4 regions of the Ancylobacter mangrovi genome follow, and region 3 is predicted to be linked to each of the others. Evidence: riboswitches for the same ligand, from Rfam matches in the RefSeq annotation. Region 3 holds a riboswitch; each other region holds the start of a gene.
The links. A riboswitch is a leader RNA that binds a small molecule or an ion and turns the genes downstream of it on or off. The one in region 3 is predicted to bind cobalamin.
Positions count from the first base shown of each region.

Region 1 (4,565 bases), on a different contig from region 3:
TCTTCACGCGCCTTGGAATAAAAGGTGCGGATCAGAAGCCGGATCGACGCCTCGTCCATATCTGGATGTGCGACATTGGGATCAGTCAGCGGATTATAGCTCATGTGCTGATTCTTTTGGTATCGGCTCGGGACGGCAGGAGCGCAAGCGCGCATTGAATGATCGAAGACAATCTACCCGGTGAGCCTTTCGAAAAGCATCCTGTTGGCGTCCAACGCGGTTCACCGGAAATTGCCTGCTCGGCTTCGATTATGGCCTGGTCGCGCTCAACACGAACACTGGCACATCTCCCGGATAGGGCGAGGTCGGAAACAAATGCTGCCAGCTCTGCGCGTTTGTAAACTCTGCCTCGTTCAACATCCGCTCCGCTTGTGCCTGTGTAAGTCCGTCATGCAACGGCAGGCGGGCCGCGATCTCCGGTGCGTAGGTCGAGCGATACTGTGGTGCCACTGACCACATCCCATCCGACACCACGATCAAGCCACCCGGGCGCAGCAGCCGGTGTGTCACGCGCAGCGCCTGCTTCGGCTCCTCCAGCGTCCAAAGCACATTGCGTAGCGTCACGATATCGGCGGAGGCGTCTGCGAGGGGAACCTCGTGGATCAGCGCATTCTCGAAGACGACATCGAGGCTCTGTACACGCGCCGCCCAGCGGGCGGAGGCGATCATCTCAGGCGAGGCATCAAAGGCCCGCACCCGATGACCTAGCTCGGCCGCGATGATCGCGCAGGCGCCAGTGCCGCAGCCGAGATCGACTACGTCGCTGGGGATCTCGGCCTGAAATGCCGCCTTAAGCACCTCCCGCCAGAGATCGCGCTTGGCGACATGAGAGGCGACGCCGTCAAAAAGCGGCGCACGGGCGCTCCAGTGTGCGGTCACAGCGGATTGGAGGTCGGTGATGTCCGGATGACTCATGGCATGTCTCGCAATTCGTGATCGAGGACGTATTCAATGTAACGGCGGCCGCCGGCTGCCTCTCGGATCAGCACCTCTACACCGAACACGTCTCGAATGAGCTCGGGCGTCAGGACGCTTTCGGGCGGACCGAGCGCGACCAGCCTGCCGGAGGACAGGACGCCGATCTGATCGCAGAACATGGACGCAAGATTGAGGTCGTGGAGTGCGACAATGCAGGTCACGCCGAGGCGACGGACCAGACCGAGGATCGAAAGCTGGTGCTGGATGTCGAGGTGGTTGGTCGGCTCGTCGAGAATGAGCTCGCGCGGCTCCTGTGCCAGGGCACGGGCGATGTGGACGCGCTGACGCTCGCCTCCCGACAGCGTGTGCCAGAGCTGGTCGTGGCGCTCGGCAAGGCCGACCCGCTCCAGCGCGGTATCGACCGCCCGCTCGTCCGCTGCGGTCCACGACGCGAGGGCGGTGCGATGGGGCGTTCGTCCGAGGCGGACGACGTCGCACACGGTCAGCTGGACCTCTGTCGTCGCCTGCTGTTCGACGAAGGCGAGGCGCCGAGCGAGATCGCGCCGAGACATTTCGGCTATGTCACGGTCGTCGAGGGTCACCACCCCGCTCGCCACCTTGCGCAACCGGCAGAGCAGGCGCAGCAGGCTGGATTTGCCGGAACCGTTGGGACCGATGAGCCCGAGGATGCGGTTGGGTTCGGCGGAGAGATTGACACCGTCGACGAGCATCTGTCCGCCGACGCCCCAGCGGACATCCTGCGCCGCGAGCGTCATGCCGGCCGCCTCGCGCGATAGAGGATGAACGCAAAGGCGGGTGCGCCGAACAGCGCGGTGACGATGCCGATGGGCAGGATCTGCTGCGGCACCAGGATGCGCGAGAGGATGTCGGCAAGAACCATGAAGATGCCGCCAATCACGAGGCAGGCGGGCAGCAGGCGGGCATGGCTCGGCCCGACCAGAAACCGCGCGGCATGGGGAATGATCAGTCCGACGAAGCCGACGGTGCCGACGATGGCGACCATGGTGGCGGTAAGCAGCGCTGTGGTCGCGAGCAGCACCAGCCGCACCCTGGTGACGGCGACACCGAGTGCAGCCGCCGCATCGGTTCCAAAGGCGAAAGCATCAAGCGCCTTGGCGTGTATCATGCAGAGGAGGAAGCCGGCGAGCGCCGCCGGTGTCGCCACCATGAGATCCGGCCAGCGCACGCCGCCGAAATTGCCGAGCAGCCAGAACATCACGCCGCGCGCCTGCTCGGCGCTGGCCAGCGTGGTGACGATGGTGGCGGTCGCCGCGTTGAACAGCTGCGAGCCGGCGACGCCGGCAAGGATCACCCGGTCACTGGCGCCGCCCGCACCCGCCGCCAGCAGCGCGACGATCGCCAGCGCCGCGATCGAGCCGAGGAAGGCGCCGCCGGACAGCCCGAGCGTGGCGCCACCGAAGCCAAGGATCATCACGCAGACCGCCCCCGTCGAGGCGCCGGCTGAGACGCCGAGAATATAGGGCTCGGCGAGCGGATTGCGCAGCAGCGCCTGCAGGATGGCTCCGCAGATGGCAAGCGCGCCGCCGCATAGCGCCGCCATCAGGGCGCGGCTCAGCCGGTAGTCGAAGATCACCCCTTGCTGGGTGGCGCTCACAGGCAGGCCGAGATCGAACAGCCCATTGCCGAGCGCACGAAAGGCGACCGGCAATGGGATCGCCATCTCGCCGACCGTCACCGCTAAGGCGACGGCCAAGCTAAGGGCCGCGAGCGAAAGAACTGCGAGGGCGAGGCGCGCCGGCCAATTCGGCTTGGGAACTGCGTGGCTCAATTGGCCAGACCGAAGCCGTGGACGGCCTTGGCGATCGCCTCGATGCCATCGATCGCGTCCATGCCCGGGCGGGTCGAGCCGACATCCACCACCACGATCCGCTTGTTGCGCACAGCCGAGAGCTGGCTGGCAACGGGATCGGTAGCGAGGAAGTTCAGCTTGGCGTCAAGGTCATCAGCCGGGAAGCGGCGCCGGTCCATCCTGACCAGGATCAGGACGTCGGGATCGTTGGCCGCGACGGTCTCCCAGCCGACCAGCGGCCATTCCTCGTTGGTAGTGATGATGTTGCGGGCACTGAGCTTCGACATGATGTAAGCTGGGACGCCATTCTTGCCGGCGAGGAAGGCATCGCCCTTGATGTCCTTGCTGGAGAACCACATCATCATGGAGATATTCTTCGCCTGCAGCCCGGCCACCTCGCGGAGAGCGTCCGCCTCGCGCTGCTTCAGACTGGCGATCAGCGTCTCCGCCCGGTCGGCGACGTCGAAGATCGCGCCGTATTCCTGGATGTTTTGATAGAGCTGGTCCATCGAATAGGGCTCCGTGCGCACCCCATCGCCCGCGCCGGTATTGTCCTTGCCGATGCAATCGGTCGGGGAGACATAAACCGGCACCTTCACCGCATCGAACCGATCGCGCTTGCCGACGATGCCGTTCGGGCCGATGTGCCACTCATACATGGCGACGACGAGATCGGGCTCCTGGCCGACCACCGCCTCGAAACTTGGGTCGTTGTCGGCGAGGCGCTTCACCTTTGCATTGACCGCCTCATAGGGCTTGGCGACGGGACTGAACCAGACGGCGGTGGCCACCATGCGGTCGCCGAGCCCGAGCGCATAGAGGATTTCGGTCTGCGCCTGGCCGAGACTGACGACGCGTTTCGGAGCTTGGTCGATGACGACCTTCTGCCCGCAATTCTCCAGAGTGAGCGGGTATTGCGTCGGCTCTGCTGTGGCCGCGTCGGCGAGAACTGAGCCGACCAGCAGGGCGAGCGTCAGCGCGCACCAGAGGCATGCGGCGGATGTATGGCTGAGGACTGTCTTGAACATTGTTTCATCGCTTCCCATGAGGAAGACGGAAAGCACAAAGGGAACCGGAAGACAGGGGAGAATCGCCGCCGCCGACCGGCAACCTTCGGAGCACCCCGCCCGAAAGATTGCTTGCGATCACGGCAGGTCTCCTGGCTCGCGGGTCGACGCTGGCTCTGCCCGGCCTTCCCGACGCATGGCGCAATGCGCGACGTCAGTGGACGAAGGGCAGAGGGCTCGCCGCTCACAGTTGCGGGGGCAGCCTCGGCTTCGGCGTGGAACGCCTTACCGAATTCCCTCTTAGCTCCGGGGTGCATGCCCGAAGAACCTTGATCAGCGTCATCGATAAACTTGAGAAACTGCACGTCAAGCGTTTCGCGGGAGCCGAGCTCTCTCCTGTGGGCTTGGCAACTGGTATCGGTCGCTGGTCCCACGCGCGGTCGCCAGCCATCGCCGCGGATGTCCAACGCCTTGCGCAGCTTCGAACCCTTTTTGCACTTGCCGGCGTGGAGCGCAGCGTGACGCTGTCGATGATCGCGGAGCTCGGTTGCGCCGGCCGCCCGGCGGCAAGGCGCAGCACCGTGCAAAGATCTCGGCCAACGCGTCGACGCATTCGTCCCTGTGCGCTGAGCCTGTTGATAGATGATCTCCCAAGGCGGCTTGCGGGACGCCATCATCCTAAGACCCTAGAAGATAGCGATACTCAATCCCAATCAACATCTAGTCTCTTTCTAGCCTGATCATGCCGTTGATACTTGCAGAAATCCCGTCTTTCAGCGAAGCGACCACCTCGCGGCGATGGGCGGCGG
Region 1 is NZ_JANTHY010000010.1:75,226-79,790, reverse strand. Features, by position in the region: gene NVS83_RS20415 (globin family protein) at 1-104, opposite strand, end outside; gene NVS83_RS20410 (class I SAM-dependent methyltransferase) at 250-915, opposite strand; gene NVS83_RS20405 (ABC transporter ATP-binding protein) at 912-1,694, opposite strand; gene NVS83_RS20400 (FecCD family ABC transporter permease) at 1,691-2,728, opposite strand; gene NVS83_RS20395 (ABC transporter substrate-binding protein) at 2,725-3,777, opposite strand; cobalamin riboswitch at 3,882-4,103, opposite strand; gene NVS83_RS20390 (N-acetylmuramoyl-L-alanine amidase family protein) at 4,477-4,565, opposite strand, start outside.
Region 1: it holds a riboswitch for cobalamin, as region 3 does, so the genes downstream of both, NVS83_RS20395 (ABC transporter substrate-binding protein) here and NVS83_RS18475 (CbtB domain-containing protein) in region 3, are expected to answer to the same signal.

Region 2 (4,565 bases), on a different contig from region 3:
TCGAGCCCGTCGGGCGTGACATGCGCCAGCAGGTTCACCGAGCCGAGATTGCACACCGCCACCTCGTCGGACGACGTGTTCAGCGTGATCTCGGTGCACAGGTTCGAGGAATGCACGACGCCGACATGCTGCTGCGGCGAGCGCAGGTTGCACGGGTCCTTGAAGGTAACCCAGGGGTGGCCGGTCTCGAACAGCATGGTCAGCATGCGCCGCCACAGGTCGAGCGCACGCACCGTGCGATGGACCTTCATCTTGCCCCGCGCGGCTCTTGCCTCGTAGGCCTCGTAGGCGGTCCTGAAGGCGGCGCCGGTGAGATCGTGCAGATCCGGTGTCTCGTCGGGCGAGAACAGCGTCCACGGCCCGTCGCTCTGGACGCGTTCCATGAACAAGTCCGGCACCCAGTTGGCGGTGTTCATGTCGTGAGTGCGCCGGCGGTCGTCGCCGGTGTTCTTCCTCAGGTCGAGGAATTCCTCGATGTCGACGTGCCAGGTCTCCAGATAGGCGCAGACCGCCCCCTTGCGCTTGCCGCCCTGGTTCACCGCGATGGCGGTATCGTTGGCCACTTTCAGGAACGGCACCACGCCCTGGCTCTCGCCATTGGTGCCCTTGATGTGGGCGCCGAGGCCGCGTACCCGCGTCCAGTCATTGCCGAGGCCGCCGGAATATTTGGCGAGCAGCGCGTTGTCCTTGATCGCCTTGAAGATGCCGTCGAGATCGTCGGCCACGGTGGTGAGGAAGCAGGAGGAAAGCTGCGGACGCAGCGTACCGGCATTGAACAGGGTCGGCGTCGAGGCCATGAAATCGAAGGAGGAGAGCAGCCGGTAGAATTCGATGGCCCGCGCCTCGCGGTCGACCTCGCGCAGGGTAAGCCCCATTGCGACGCGCATGAAGAAGGCCTGCGGCAGCTCGAAGCGGATGCCGCGCGCGTGCAGTAAATAGCGGTCGTAGAGCGTCTGCAGGCCGAGATAGTCGAACTGCAAATCGCGTTCGGGCAGCAGGGCGCCCGCCACCCGCTCGAGGTCGAAGCGGGCAAGCTCGGGGTCGATCAGCTCCTCGTCGATGCCGCGCGCGATGTAGGCGTGGAAGTACTCGCCATAGCGTTCCGCGATCTCCGCCTGCGTTGCCTGCTCAGGCTGTCCGGCAATGAAGGACAGTGCCTCGCGGCGCAGCTTGTCGAGCAGGAGCCGGGCGGAGACGCGGGAGTAGTTCGGCTCGGTCTCGATCAGCGTGCGCGCGGCGAGGATGGGGGCGAGCGCCAGCTCGTCCTCGGCGATGCCGTCATAGAGGTTGCGGTGGGTCTCGGTGAGGATCGCCTCGCCCGAGACGTCGGCGAGGCTGGATGTCGCCTCCTCGACGAGCGTGGCGAGTCGCGCCTCGTCGAGCGGAACCAGCGCGCCGTCAGTCCCCTTCATGCGCAGCGCCGGCGCGGCGGCCGGCACAGCCTTCGCCACCGCCCGCTCCTTCGCCCGTTCCTCACGATAGAGCACATAGGCGCGGGCGACCTTGTGGTGCTCGCCGCGCATCAGGGCGAGCTCCACCTGGTCCTGCACGTCCTCGATATGGAAGGTGCGCCCGGCATCGGCGCGCCGCGTCAGACCGGCGACGATCTGCTCGGTGAGCCCGGCGACGATGTCGTGCACGCGGCGCGAGGCGGCAGCGCTGGAGCCTTCCACGGCGAGAAACGCCTTGGTCAGCGCCACTGCGATCTTCGCGGCGTCGAACGGCGTGACGGCGCCGTTGCGCCGGATCACCTGGTAGGCGGGCATGGCGGCGACGGCCCCCGCGGGCGCGTGGGGCAGGGGCGCCCGGACGAGCGGGCGTTCGGTTTCGAGACTGGGAGACATCGGCTGCAGACCCCGTTGCATGGGGCAAGGGCCGAGCGGAGACGACATGGAGCGTGAAGCGGAAGCAGACCGGCGCACGACCAATGCGTTCCACCGGGACACCCCGCCCGAGGACGTTTCATCGGTGTCGCGGCAGGTCTCCTGGCTCGCGGGTCCGTGCCTCCATCCGTCTTCCCAAGGCTCGTCGCCTCAGTGACCCCCTGTGCCGTCTGGAGCAGGGCTGGATATCGGCTCGCCGCTTACAGTTGCGGGGGCAGCGCCGGCGTCACACCGGCTTCCCTCTTAGCCCTCTCATCTCGCGATTCGAGGGACCGTGACGTCCATATTTAGCGCCTTATCGTCTCATGAGGTCAATATCTGGATCAGTTTATTCCGGATATGACGAGCGCAGGGCTTGATCCGGCTTCATTCTCCATGAAAATGGTACGCTGCATCAGCATGCAAGAGTAGCGTGCATATATGCGCGGAACCTCGCCTTCCGGTCGCGGCGCTTTCCGGCTGTCTCGGCGCCGGCAAGACCGCCCTTCTTAACCATGTGCTGGCCAACGGCGAGGGGAGACCCGGCGCGACGGCTCGCGGCGTGGATTTCACGACGCGGCGCGCCGCATAGTCGAGGCGCGCGAGAATTAGGCGACGCGGGCTGGCCGCCGCGGCTGGTGCCGGAAATGTGTAGAGCATGTGCCGCGTCTATATTTCCATATTCTTGAAATGTTGAAACGTTCGGCTAGAAGAACTCATGGTCCGCACGTTCCATCATCCCCCGGCCGGTGAACTCACGCTCGATGGCATTCTGCACGCTTTGTCGGATGCCTCCCGGCGGGACATCGTCAAGAAGCTGCTGGCCAAAGGCAGCATGAACTGCAGCGAGGCGTGCGAGGCGCTGCCGCCATCTACCGTTTCACATCATCACCGCATCCTGCGCGAGGCGGGGCTCATCCGTTCGGAGCGCAGAGGGGTCGAGGTCGTCAACAGCGTCCGCCGACACGACGTCAATCTTCGGTTCCCGGGACTTCTCGATGCCATTCTCGGCCAGCACAACACCTGAGGAGATTTGTTCATGGAATACCGGCAACTCGGACGTTCCGGCTTTAAGGTGCCCGTGCTCAGCCTCGGCACCGGCACGTTCGGCGGCTCCAACGAATTCTTCCAGCGCTGGGGGCAGACCGACGTCGCCGAAGCGACGCGCCTCGTCGATCTCTGCCTCGATGCCGGCGTGAACTTCTTCGACACCGCGGACGTCTATTCGCAGGGCGTGTCGGAGGAGATCCTCGGCCAGGCCATCAAGGGCCGGCGCGACAAGGTGCTCATCTCCACCAAGGCGACCTTCCCGACCGGCGACGGACCGAACGAGAAGGGCTCCTCGCGCTACCACATCGTGCGGGCCTGCGAGGCGAGCCTCAGGCGGCTCGACACCGACCATATCGACGTCTATTTCATGCACGGCTTCGACGCGCTCACCCCGGTCGAGGAGACCCTTCACGCGCTCGACGACCTGACCCGCGCCGGCAAGATCGGCTATATCGGCGCCTCGAATTTTTCCGGCTGGCACCTGATGAAGGCCCTGGCGACGTCGGAGAAATACGGCCTCGGCCGTTATGTCGCCTATCAGGGCTATTATTCGCTGATCGGTCGTCACTATGAGTGGGAGCTGATGCCCCTCGGACTCGACCAGGGCGTCGGGTTGATGGTGTGGAGCCCGCTCGGCTGGGGCCGGCTCACCGGCCGCATCCGCCGCGGCGAACCGCTGCCCGCCGGCCGCATCGCCTCCGGCGGCGCCCAGGGTGGCCCGCAGGTCGACGACGAGTATCTGTTCGGCGTCGTCGACGCGCTCGATCTCGTGGCGAAGGACACTGGCAGGACCGTGGCGCAGGTCGCGTTGAACTGGCTGCTGCAACGGCGGACCGTCGCCAACATCGTCATCGGCGCGCGCAACGAGGAGCAGCTCAAGCAGAATCTCGGCGCCGTCGGCTGGTCGCTTACGCCCCAGCAGGTCGCCCTGCTCGATAAGGCGAGCTACCAGACGCCGATCTACCCCTATTGGCACCAGCGCGACTTCGATGAGCGCAATCCCAAGCCCACGAGCTGGTGAGATCGTCCTGTCCGCATCGACCGGCATTGCGGCCGGCGGCGGCCTTTGCCGCTTCCGGGCCGACGCGCTCCCCAAGCCTGAGGAAGATGAGCCATGGATCTGCAACTGACCGGCAAGCGTGCCCTGGTGACTGGCGGCAGCAAGGGGATCGGGCGCGCCATCGCCCGACAGCTGGCCCTGGAAGGGGTGGACCTCGTGATCGCCTCCCGTAACGCCGCCGAAATCGAGGCCGCCGCAGACGAGCTCGCCGCCGAAACCGGGCGTAGGATCGTCGGATTGACCGTCGACACGCAGGACGACGGCTCGGTGAGAACGCTGGTGGCGGGGACGCTCGCAGCTCTCGGAGGCCTCGACATCCTCGTCAATGCCGCCGCCAAGCCGGGAGGGCAGGCACCACCCCCGAAGCTGGCCGAAATCACGGACGAGCTGTTCTGGAATGACGTGAACGTCAAGGTGATGGGCTATCTCCGCACGGCACGCGAGGCGGCCCCCCATATGGCTGCCGCCGGGTGGGGCCGTATCATCAACATCAGCGGTCTCGCCGCGCGGCAGACGGGCTCGATCATTGGGTCGATCCGCAACGTCTCCGTCGCCGCCCTGACCAAGAACCTCGCCGACGAACTGGGCCCCAA
Region 2 is NZ_JANTHY010000010.1:52,860-57,424, forward strand. Features, by position in the region: gene NVS83_RS20280 (ribonucleoside-diphosphate reductase subunit alpha) at 1-1,844, opposite strand, end outside; cobalamin riboswitch at 1,959-2,175, opposite strand; partial or broken gene NVS83_RS20285 (GTP-binding protein) at 2,302-2,400, shown strand; gene NVS83_RS20290 (ArsR/SmtB family transcription factor) at 2,581-2,889, shown strand; gene NVS83_RS20295 (aldo/keto reductase) at 2,902-3,933, shown strand; gene NVS83_RS20300 (SDR family NAD(P)-dependent oxidoreductase) at 4,027-4,565, shown strand, end outside.
Region 2: it holds a riboswitch for cobalamin, as region 3 does, so the genes downstream of both, NVS83_RS20280 (ribonucleoside-diphosphate reductase subunit alpha) here and NVS83_RS18475 (CbtB domain-containing protein) in region 3, are expected to answer to the same signal.

Region 3 (4,565 bases):
AGCCCTCCAGCCTTTCGCCGCTCGCCCGCTCCAGAGCGCCGCCGAGCAGCGTCGTGGCGCCGCCGCTATATTCCCAGCGCGTGCCGGGCCGTGCGCTCATCGGCCGCGACAGCACATAGGCATAGGGGTCGGCGGCCTCGTACATCAGCCGCTCGTCATTGGCCGGGCTCCACCACGGCCCGCCTTCGTTCCAGGTGAAGCCCGGCGTCATGGTCAGCAGGTCGCGCAGCGTGACGGCACGGACCTCCGGCGCGGCGTTTCCGGTCTCGGCGGGGAAGAAATCGAGGATCGGCGCGTCGAGCCTGCCGAGCATTCCGCGGTCGCGCGCGATGCCGAAAAGAAGCGACACCACGCTCTTGGTCACCGAACGCAGATCGTGCAGGCGCCCGGCATCGTGGTCGACGAGGCCGATGTCCTCGCCCCACCGCTCGTCGCGCCCGGAGGCGTAGGCCTCGTAGACCAGCCTGCCATGGCGGATCACCAGCAGCGCATGCACGTTCGGCCGGTCCGGGTTCTCCAGCCGCGCGCCGATCGTGCACAGAAGGGCGGGATCGAGCCCGACCGAGGCCGGGGCGGCGACCTCCCAGCCCTCGCCGGCGGCCGGCGGCGCCCCGCAGGGCAGCGGCGCCGAGCGCGCGGGCGCCCCGGACATGGCGATGGAAAGGACCACGGCGAGGATGGCGACGAGCATCGGCAGGCGCGCCGGAGCGCCTCGTCCCGACCATGCGGACCACCCGGCCATGCGCTCTCCTCCCCGCGCGCGGCCATGCTGGCAGCGCGCCGCAGCGAAGCCATGAGAGACCCTACCACGGTGCCGCAAGATGCCGCGGCGGCGCCGAATGCCGCACATGGCGATTGCAGTCGCGACGCTGACGCCTATAGTTGCCCTGTCGTCGGTTCCCGTGGTGACACGGGACGCAAGACGGGAACGCGGTGGGGTGGAGAGCGAAAGCCTTCCGCCGATTCCGCGGCTGCCCCCGCAACTGTAAGCGGTGAGCCCCCTCCACTGGCCATTGGCGCAAGTCACTGGGATTCGTCCCGGGAAGGCGGAGGAAAGGGCCAAGACCCGCGAGCCAGGAGACCGGCCGGCGACAGAACCCGAACCGGCCCTCGGGTGGAGGGCCAAAGGAGACTGGCATGAAGACCTCCCACAGCCCCGTCGCGGCTGCCTCCCACGAATCGACCGCCTCGCGCGCCGTCCAGCTCACCTTCGTCGCGCTGCTCGGCGTGTTCGTGATCGGCGGCGTGGGCTTCTCCCATATCAGCGCCGTCCACAACGCCTCGCACGACGTGCGCCACGCCAACGCCTTCCCCTGCCACTGAGGAAGCGTTCGACATGTCGCTGTTCAGGACTTTGCTGTTCACTGCCGCTCTCGCCGGCATAGGTACTGGAGTAGTGGTTGCCGGCATCCATATGGTCGGCACCGCGCCCCTCATCCTCAAGGCCGAGGTATACGAGGAAGCCGGCGACGCCGTGCCGGCCGCCCACTCCCACGATGCCGCCACCGCGCACGAGGCCGGCGCCGGGGAAACAGCCGCCACCACCGCGGTCGCCGCGCACGTGCACGACGACGAGGGCTGGGAGCCGGCCAACGGCTTCGAGCGCAACGGCCTCACCTTCGTGTTCATGGCGCTCACCGGCTTCGGCTTCGCGCTGCTGCTGCTGGCGGCGAGCGAGCTCGCCGGCGGGTTGAAGGACTGGCGGCAGGGGATATTGTGGGGCTTCGCCGGCTTCGCGGTGTTCACCATCGCCCCCGAAATCGGCCTTCCGCCGGAGCTTCCCGCCATGCCGGCCGCCGACCTCATGGCGCGCCAGCTCTGGTGGATCGGCACCGCCGCCGCCACCGCGACCGGGCTCGGCCTGCTGGTGTTCGGCCGCTCGCCGCTGCTCGCCGCCCTCGGCGTGGCGGTGATCGTGGTGCCACACGCCATCGGCGCGCCGCAGCCGCCGAGCTACGAGACGCCGATCCCCGAAGCGCTGCACCACAGCTTCGTGGTGGCGAGCACGGTCGCGAGCTTCGTGTTCTGGGCGCTGCTCGGCGGGCTCTGCGGCTATCTGCGCCCGCGCTTCGCCGCGCAGGCCTCCGCGCCGCTCGCGGCCCGGCCGGCGTGAGCCTCACCTTCGTCCTCGGCGGCGCCCGCTCGGGCAAGAGCCGGCACGCCGAGGAACTGGTCGAGCGCCTCGCCCCGCCCTGGACCTACATCGCCACCGCCGAGGCCCATGACGCGGAGATGGCGGAGCGCATCGCGCTCCACCGCTCCCGCCGCCCGGCGGACTGGCACACGCTCGACGCGCCGCACAACCTCGCCGCCGCCCTTGCCGGCCTGTCGGCGGATCGCCCGGCGCTGGTCGACTGCCTGACGCTCTGGCTCACCAACCGCATGCTGGCCGGGGCCGACGTCGCGGCCGAGAGCGCCGCGCTCGCCGCCGCGCTCGGCGCGTGCGAGGCGCCGCTGGTCGTGGTCTCCAACGAGGTCGGGCTCGGCATCGTGCCGGACAACGCGCTCGCCCGGCGCTTCCGCGACGCGCAGGGCCGGCTCAACCAGATGGTTGCCGAGAAGGCCGACCGGGTGATCTTCATGGTCGCCGGGCTTCCCATGAGGGTCAAAGGATGAGCGACATCCCCGCCGAAGAGGCCGCCCGCCACCGCGCGAAGATGGAAAAGCGCAAGGCGGTGCAGGACGCCGAGGTCGCCTCGAAGACGCAGGAAAAGGGCCTGCTGATCGTCCACACCGGCGCCGGCAAGGGCAAGTCGACCGCCGCCTTCGGCCTCGCCCTGCGCACGCTGGGCCAGCCGGAGGGACAGGCGGGCACGCGGGTCGGCGTCGTCCAGTTCATCAAGGGCGCCTGGCACTCGGCCGAGCGCGACGCGCTCGCGGCCTTCGGCGCGCGTGTTGAATGGCACACCATGGGCGAGGGCTTCACCTGGGAAACGCAGGACCTCGCCCGCGACACCGCCGCCGCCCGCCGCGCGTGGGAGAAGGCGTGCGAGTTGATGGCCGACGAGAGCATCGGCCTCCTCATCCTCGACGAACTCAACATCGCGCTGCGCTACGACTACCTCCCCCTCGACGAGGTGATCGCGACGCTCGAAGCCCGCCGTGAGGGGCTGCACGTCGTCGTCACCGGCCGCAACGCGAAGCCGGCGCTGATCGAGGCGGCCGACCTCGTCACCGAGATGACGCTGGTCAAGCATCACTTCAAGGCCGGGGTGAAGGCGCAGAAGGGCATCGAATTCTGATGGCCTTCCGCGCCGCGCGACCTCGAAATTCCGCTGAGGCATCCTTATGTGAGGAAAGGCGCCGGCTGTCGCGGCGCGGCTTCAGGGAGTTCCGCGCCGATGCGCTCCACCCCCATCGCCTATCTGTTCTGGTTCTTCGGCCTGATCGGTGTGTGCGGCATCCACCGCTTCTATGCCGGCCGCTACTGGACCGGCGCGCTGTGGCTGCTGACCGTCGGCCTGCTGGGCATAGGCCAGCTCGTCGACCTGTTCCTGATCCCGGGCATGGTGCGCGAGGCCAATCTCGAGCGCCGCGTGGACTATCTGGAATCGCGCCGGGCCTGACCGGCCCGCGCGGCGCGGGCGTGCCATGAGGGCACGCGCCCTCATGTTCCAGGGTACCGGCTCGGATGTCGGCAAGTCGCTGATCGTTGCCGGCCTAGCCCGCGCCTTTTCCAATCGCGGGCTCAAGGTCCGCCCCTTCAAGCCGCAGAACATGTCGAACAACGCCGCCGTCACTGCCGACGGCGGCGAGATCGGCCGCGCTCAGGCGCTGCAGGCCCGTGCCGCGCGGATCGCCCCCTCCGTCCACATGAATCCGGTGCTGCTGAAGCCGCAGAGCGACATCGGCGCGCAGGTCGTGGTGCAGGGCCGCGCCCGCGGCAATGCGAAGGCGGCCGATTACCAGCGCCTCAAGCCCTCTCTCCTCGCCGCCGTGATGGAGAGTTACGAGCGCCTCGCCGCCGAGGCCGACCTCGTGCTGGTGGAGGGCGCGGGCTCGGCCTCCGAGATCAATCTGCGCGCCAACGACATCGCCAATATGGGCTTCGCCCGTGCCGCCAACGTGCCCGTCGTGCTGATCGGCGATATTGATCGCGGCGGCGTCATCGCCAGCCTCGTCGGCACGCGGGCGGTGCTGGCGGAGGAGGACGCGGCGATGATCCGCGGCTTCCTCGTCAACCGCTTCCGTGGCGACCCGGCGCTGTTCGCGCGCGGCATGGAAGAGATCGCCACCCGCACCGGCTGGGCGGCACTCGGCCTCGTCCCCTTCTTTCCCGAGGCCCGCCGCCTGCCGGCCGAGGACGCGCTGGCCCTCGACGCCGCGCCGCCCGCCAAGCCGGGAGCGAAACTGCGCATAGCGGTGCCGCTGCTGCCGCGCATCGCCAATTTCGACGACATCGACCCGCTCGACGCCGAGCCCGGGGTCGAGGTGGTGCGCGTGCGCCCGGGCGAGGCGCTGCCGGGCGATGCCGACCTCGTCATCCTGCCCGGCTCGAAATCGACCATCCCGGACCTCACCGCGCTGCGCGCCAATGGCTGGGACATCGACATCGCCGCCCATGT
Region 3 is NZ_JANTHY010000007.1:285,679-290,243, forward strand. Features, by position in the region: gene NVS83_RS18470 (serine hydrolase domain-containing protein) at 1-742, opposite strand, end outside; cobalamin riboswitch at 878-1,104, shown strand; gene NVS83_RS18475 (CbtB domain-containing protein) at 1,138-1,323, shown strand; gene NVS83_RS18480 (CbtA family protein) at 1,337-2,113, shown strand; gene cobU (bifunctional adenosylcobinamide kinase/adenosylcobinamide-phosphate guanylyltransferase) at 2,110-2,616, shown strand; gene cobO (cob(I)yrinic acid a,c-diamide adenosyltransferase) at 2,613-3,242, shown strand; gene NVS83_RS18495 (NINE protein) at 3,342-3,566, shown strand; gene NVS83_RS18500 (cobyric acid synthase) at 3,610-4,565, shown strand, end outside.

Region 4 (4,565 bases), on a different contig from region 3:
GGAAGCCTTCCTCGCTGTACTGGCACAGCTGAAAGAGAGCCCCGTTTCGTATCATCTCGATCTGCATCGTGCTCGTCAGCGCTTGTGCCGCAGCCTTGGCTCCCGGCAGCCCCTCCATGTGACCAAGCAGCGCGCGCAGCCCGGCAAGATAAGCATGGGCGCATTCATTGAACGGGCTCGCTTCGTCGTCGATGCTGCCTGGCACCATCAGCCAGAGACAGAAGGTCCGCTGCAGCTCAACGAAATTGTTCAGCCGCCAGAAGGTGGGATCGGTACGGATCGGAGAGCCTGCCAGATCGCGGATCGCACCCGCATAGCGGGCAACGACCGCCATCTCGCCATGGGTGAGGTTGGGGATCGGCAGGCCGGAAGCCTCTGAACCCGTACGCCGATGGTGGGCAGCGGCCGGCAGCGCGAGACACGCCAGCAGGGCGAGCGCGGCGCAGGCTACGACGAATGCCCGCGCCGCGGGGTGCGGATCGCGGGCACCTTCACGAAGGAACGTGGCGGCCAACACGGGCCCTAGCGACCTAGCGCGGCGGCCGGTCTCGTCCGGGAGGAGCCGGCCCCAGCACGCTCGGCAACGTAGCCGAACAGCAGGCCGAGCGTGGTCCACAGGATTGCCTGAATGCCCAGCGATGCGAGGCGGAACTGCCAGAGTAGCGTTGCCGAGAACTGCTCCGGCACTTCGTTGATGTCCGGCAGGGCGTAGTTTGCGATCACTGTCAGAACCACGAAGACGAGACAGGCGAGGATCGTCGCCTGCCAGCCGCCGTAGCGTTCCCACAGCCCGCGCGCCAGTAGGACCGCAGCCAACATGAAGGCGAGCGAGAATGCCAGCATGATGAAGTACAGCTCCGTGCGCGCGCGGATGGTTTCCGGCGAGCCGACCGAAGGCGGATTTGCCGGATATTTCAGGAATGGCACGGCGACGACGGCGATGAACGCCGCGAGCGCCAGCAGCGCCGCAGTCGCGCGCGGGCCAAGTGATCCGACCCGTCCCTGCACGAACGCGAACACCAGGGCGAACAGACCACCGATCGCGGCGCTGTAGACGACGATGCCGGTGAACAGGCCGAGGCCGGCCTGCGTCGTGCGGCTGACGAGTTCAGGTTCTGGAACCTCGCCCGCCGCGTGGCTCATCTGTTCTTCGAAGGCGATGGCGCGATCGACCTGCGGCTCGCCGAACGTCCTGGCGAAGCCGAAGGCAAGTAGACCGGCGAAGAGGCCGACGAGCATTCCCCGCAGCAGAAGAGATCTGACCATGTCCGCCTCCTCAGTGGCACGGAAAGCCGAGGAGATGACGGCCGTCATGCACGAATTCGTGCACGTACATCCCCGAAATCAGGGAGGTTGCGCCCTCTTCCGCTCCCACGAAATAGATGGCAAGCAGAAGCAGCAGGCCGCCGAAGATCGCCCATGGCAAAATCTCGCCTACCGGAATGGGCGCCGGGCGGATGTCGGGTGCAAGGCTGATATCTGACATGGTGCTCTCCCGGGATAGCGCGTCCCGCTGGATGAAAGGCTGGCTCACGGAGCGGGTCTGACTTACGTCCAGAAGAAAGACGTTCACAGCGGCGCGACCGCGCCGGAATTTCACCGGCTTCCGATCCGAGAGCAGACAACGCTATTCCGGTGATCACGTCCGTGTCAATGAAGTACCTAACGTCAGGCATTCAAGTATTCCGTTGATGTCACATCGTCTGATCCTGATCTGTCACGCAGCCACCGAGGCGACCCGGCAGGGAGCTTTCCCCCTCGACGAACCCCTCATCGAAGCAGGGATCACTGCCGCGCGCGCGGCTTCGCGGTGCCTGCCGCGTATCGGGCGCGTGCTCACCAGCCCCTCTCTGCGGGCGCGCCAGACTGCCGCGCTGCTCTGGCCTGATTCTGCCGTCCGGGAAGAACCGGAACTGGGTGATCTCGATGCCGGGCGCTGGGTCGGCCGCCGGCTGGCGGATCTGCAGGCCGAAGAACCTGAAGCGCTTCAGTCTTGGCTGCGCGATCCGGAAGTTTGTCCCCACGACGGCGAGCCGATCGCCGCACTCCGGCTGCGGACCGGACGTTGGCTGAACACATGCGCTCAGGAGCCAGGGCGGACCGCCGCGGTGACGCATGCGGCGGTGATACGTTGCGCCATGCTCCATGTCCTCGAAGCGCCGACGCAGGCGTTCTGGCGCATCGACGTCCCGCCGTTGAGCATCACCGACCTGCGGAGCGACGGCCGGCGGTGGACCCTGCGGGCCATCACCGGCGTGCGCCGGAGCGATTGAAGGCGACCAGCTTGCTCCTCGCCACGGGCGGTGGGTTATTCAGCTGCGATTGGCGCAACTTATCAACGAACCTTCCGAGCAATTTCCCGCATCGCGCGCGCGGGGTTGCCCATGACCGTCTCGCCCGGCTGAACCGATTTCGTCACTGTGGCGCCCACGGCGATGGTCGCTCCTCGCCCGATCACCAGCCAGCGATCGCGACGCCCATTCGTGATGGTCGCGCCTGCCCCCACCTACACGTCGTCCTCGACTTTGACATAGCCCGAGATCGTGGCCGATGGGCAAAGACTGCAATGGTGACCCACGATAACGTCGTGACCGAGGGAACACAGCGGCATGAGCTGGACGTTGTCGCCGATGACAGATTTGGGCCCGACATAGGAAGGCGTCGCGATGATCGTTCCGACGCCGACCTCAATCCGGGGAAAGAGCCTAGGATATATCTGACGGATGTCGAGCAGGCGCCCGCCCGCAGCCTGCACTTTGTCGGCCATGATGCGCCGGAGGGCCGGATTTCCGACGGACACGACTACATCGGGCAGCGGTGTCATTGCCTGCCAATCGTCGCACGTGATCACCGGAATGGCTTCGACGTCGAGGCCGCCGCCGTCAATATCGTCGATATAGGCAATTACCCGAGCACTTGATAGACGCCTTCCAGCATGCTGGTCATCGCCAGGGCCTGGCCCGAAGCGCCGTAGATAGCAATGTCAGGCACGGACACGTTCATTCTCCGATCGGATGCTCACGTACATTACCGGCGCCTCGCTCTAACGCATGTTTGCCTTGGAAGGTTGGACAAAATCCGAGGAGACATTCAGTCTGTCGTTCCGAAGCACCTATCGGGGCATGCTCGCTGTGGCCGGATGATTGGGCAAGTCCGGACGACGAATTCGCCACATCGGACCACGCAATCGGAGGTCCAGGTCACCCACCCCTCAAGCGGCGAGGCAGCCAACTCGGCAGTTCCATCAACGCGCCGCCCGAAGCGCTTCTGTCGGTATGGCTCCGCCTGAGGTCGGTAAGATTAAGGCAAGAGGACGATCATCCGCGGGCCGCCACCGACATCTATCGTCCGGTCGATGGCCCTGTTCTGAAGGTCGAACACGGCAACGGTATCGTCGGCCCAATTGGCCACCAGGACGGAGTTGCCGGTTGCCGCCGCGCCTTCCGGAAAGGAACCGACGCGGAGCGTGCGTTCAATGCTCAGCGAACGGCTATCGACGACGCCCAGCCGTCCGCTCTGCTGGCACGTGACAATGATCTGCCCGTCATCGGGCGTGACCGCGACACCGTACGGCATGAGATCGATCTTCACGCGGGCGAATTCCTTGCGCGCGGAGGTGTCGATGACAGAAAGGTCATTGCTTCGGACATTGGGCACATAGAGCCGCCCACCTTCACGAGAAAGCGCCAAAGCGAAGGGCGCCGTACCGACCGGAATGCTCGCGAGCCGCGCCATCGTCGAGATGTCCACCACGGTGACATCGTTGCTCTCGCGGTCCGCGACGTAGGCGAGGGCGCGCGCATCGTCGACGACGACGTGGGCCGGTGCGCGCCCGACCAGCGCGCGCCCCATCTCACGTCCGGTGGCAGCGTCGAGGCGGATCAGCACGTCCTCGTCCCAGTCGGTAACGAGCAACGTCGCCCCGCCATTCGCCACCGCCAGCCCGAATGGCTCGCCGCCGACGGCGAAGGTCGTTACCTCGCCAGAGGGAAGATCAACGCGGGAGAGCCGCCCGATATCAGGGTGGGAGACGAACAGACGGCTCCCGTCGGGCACAACGGCCAATGATGCAGGAGCGCGGGGCAGGGGGATGGTGCGCTCCACGGCGCCGCGGGTGGCATCGATGATGGCAACGGTGTTCTCCTGCTGGGAGACGACGGCGGCTCGCATTGCCGGCTCCGCCGCGGCGGCGGCGGTCTGCAGGAGCAGGACGGCGCCAGCGGCCGGGGCCAGCACCTTGATGCCCATCGCGGCCAAATGCCGAATTACCCTCGTCACTTCGCCTCGGCCTTCGCCTTGAGGCCGTCCAACCCTTGTTCGACGAACGCGTTCATGGCGGCGATGGCCGCCTCATCATTGAGCTCCTCGGGCGGATAGTTGCTCGTGTCACCCCGATAAAAGCGCGCGCTCCATGCCACCTCGCTGTTCTTTCCGGCGGGCTTCACCTCGATCGTCGAGGTGTAGAAGCTCACCGGGAATGCCTCGACATTCTCGTTCAGCAGACGCCAGGAAAGCCGGCGCTCGCCTACATCGCTTTCGTCCAGACCCTCCGTCAGCGTGCCCTT
Region 4 is NZ_JANTHY010000010.1:41,992-46,556, reverse strand. Features, by position in the region: gene NVS83_RS20255 (hypothetical protein) at 1-514, opposite strand, end outside; gene NVS83_RS20250 (CbtA family protein) at 523-1,266, opposite strand; gene NVS83_RS20245 (CbtB domain-containing protein) at 1,277-1,486, opposite strand; adenosylcobalamin (AdoCbl) riboswitch at 1,529-1,619, opposite strand; gene NVS83_RS20240 (histidine phosphatase family protein) at 1,692-2,273, shown strand; gene NVS83_RS23575 (hypothetical protein) at 2,507-2,611, opposite strand; gene NVS83_RS20235 (hypothetical protein) at 2,567-2,920, shown strand; gene NVS83_RS20230 (YncE family protein) at 3,301-4,248, opposite strand; gene NVS83_RS23495 (SRPBCC family protein) at 4,275-4,565, opposite strand, start outside.
Region 4: it holds a riboswitch for cobalamin, as region 3 does, so the genes downstream of both, NVS83_RS20245 (CbtB domain-containing protein) here and NVS83_RS18475 (CbtB domain-containing protein) in region 3, are expected to answer to the same signal.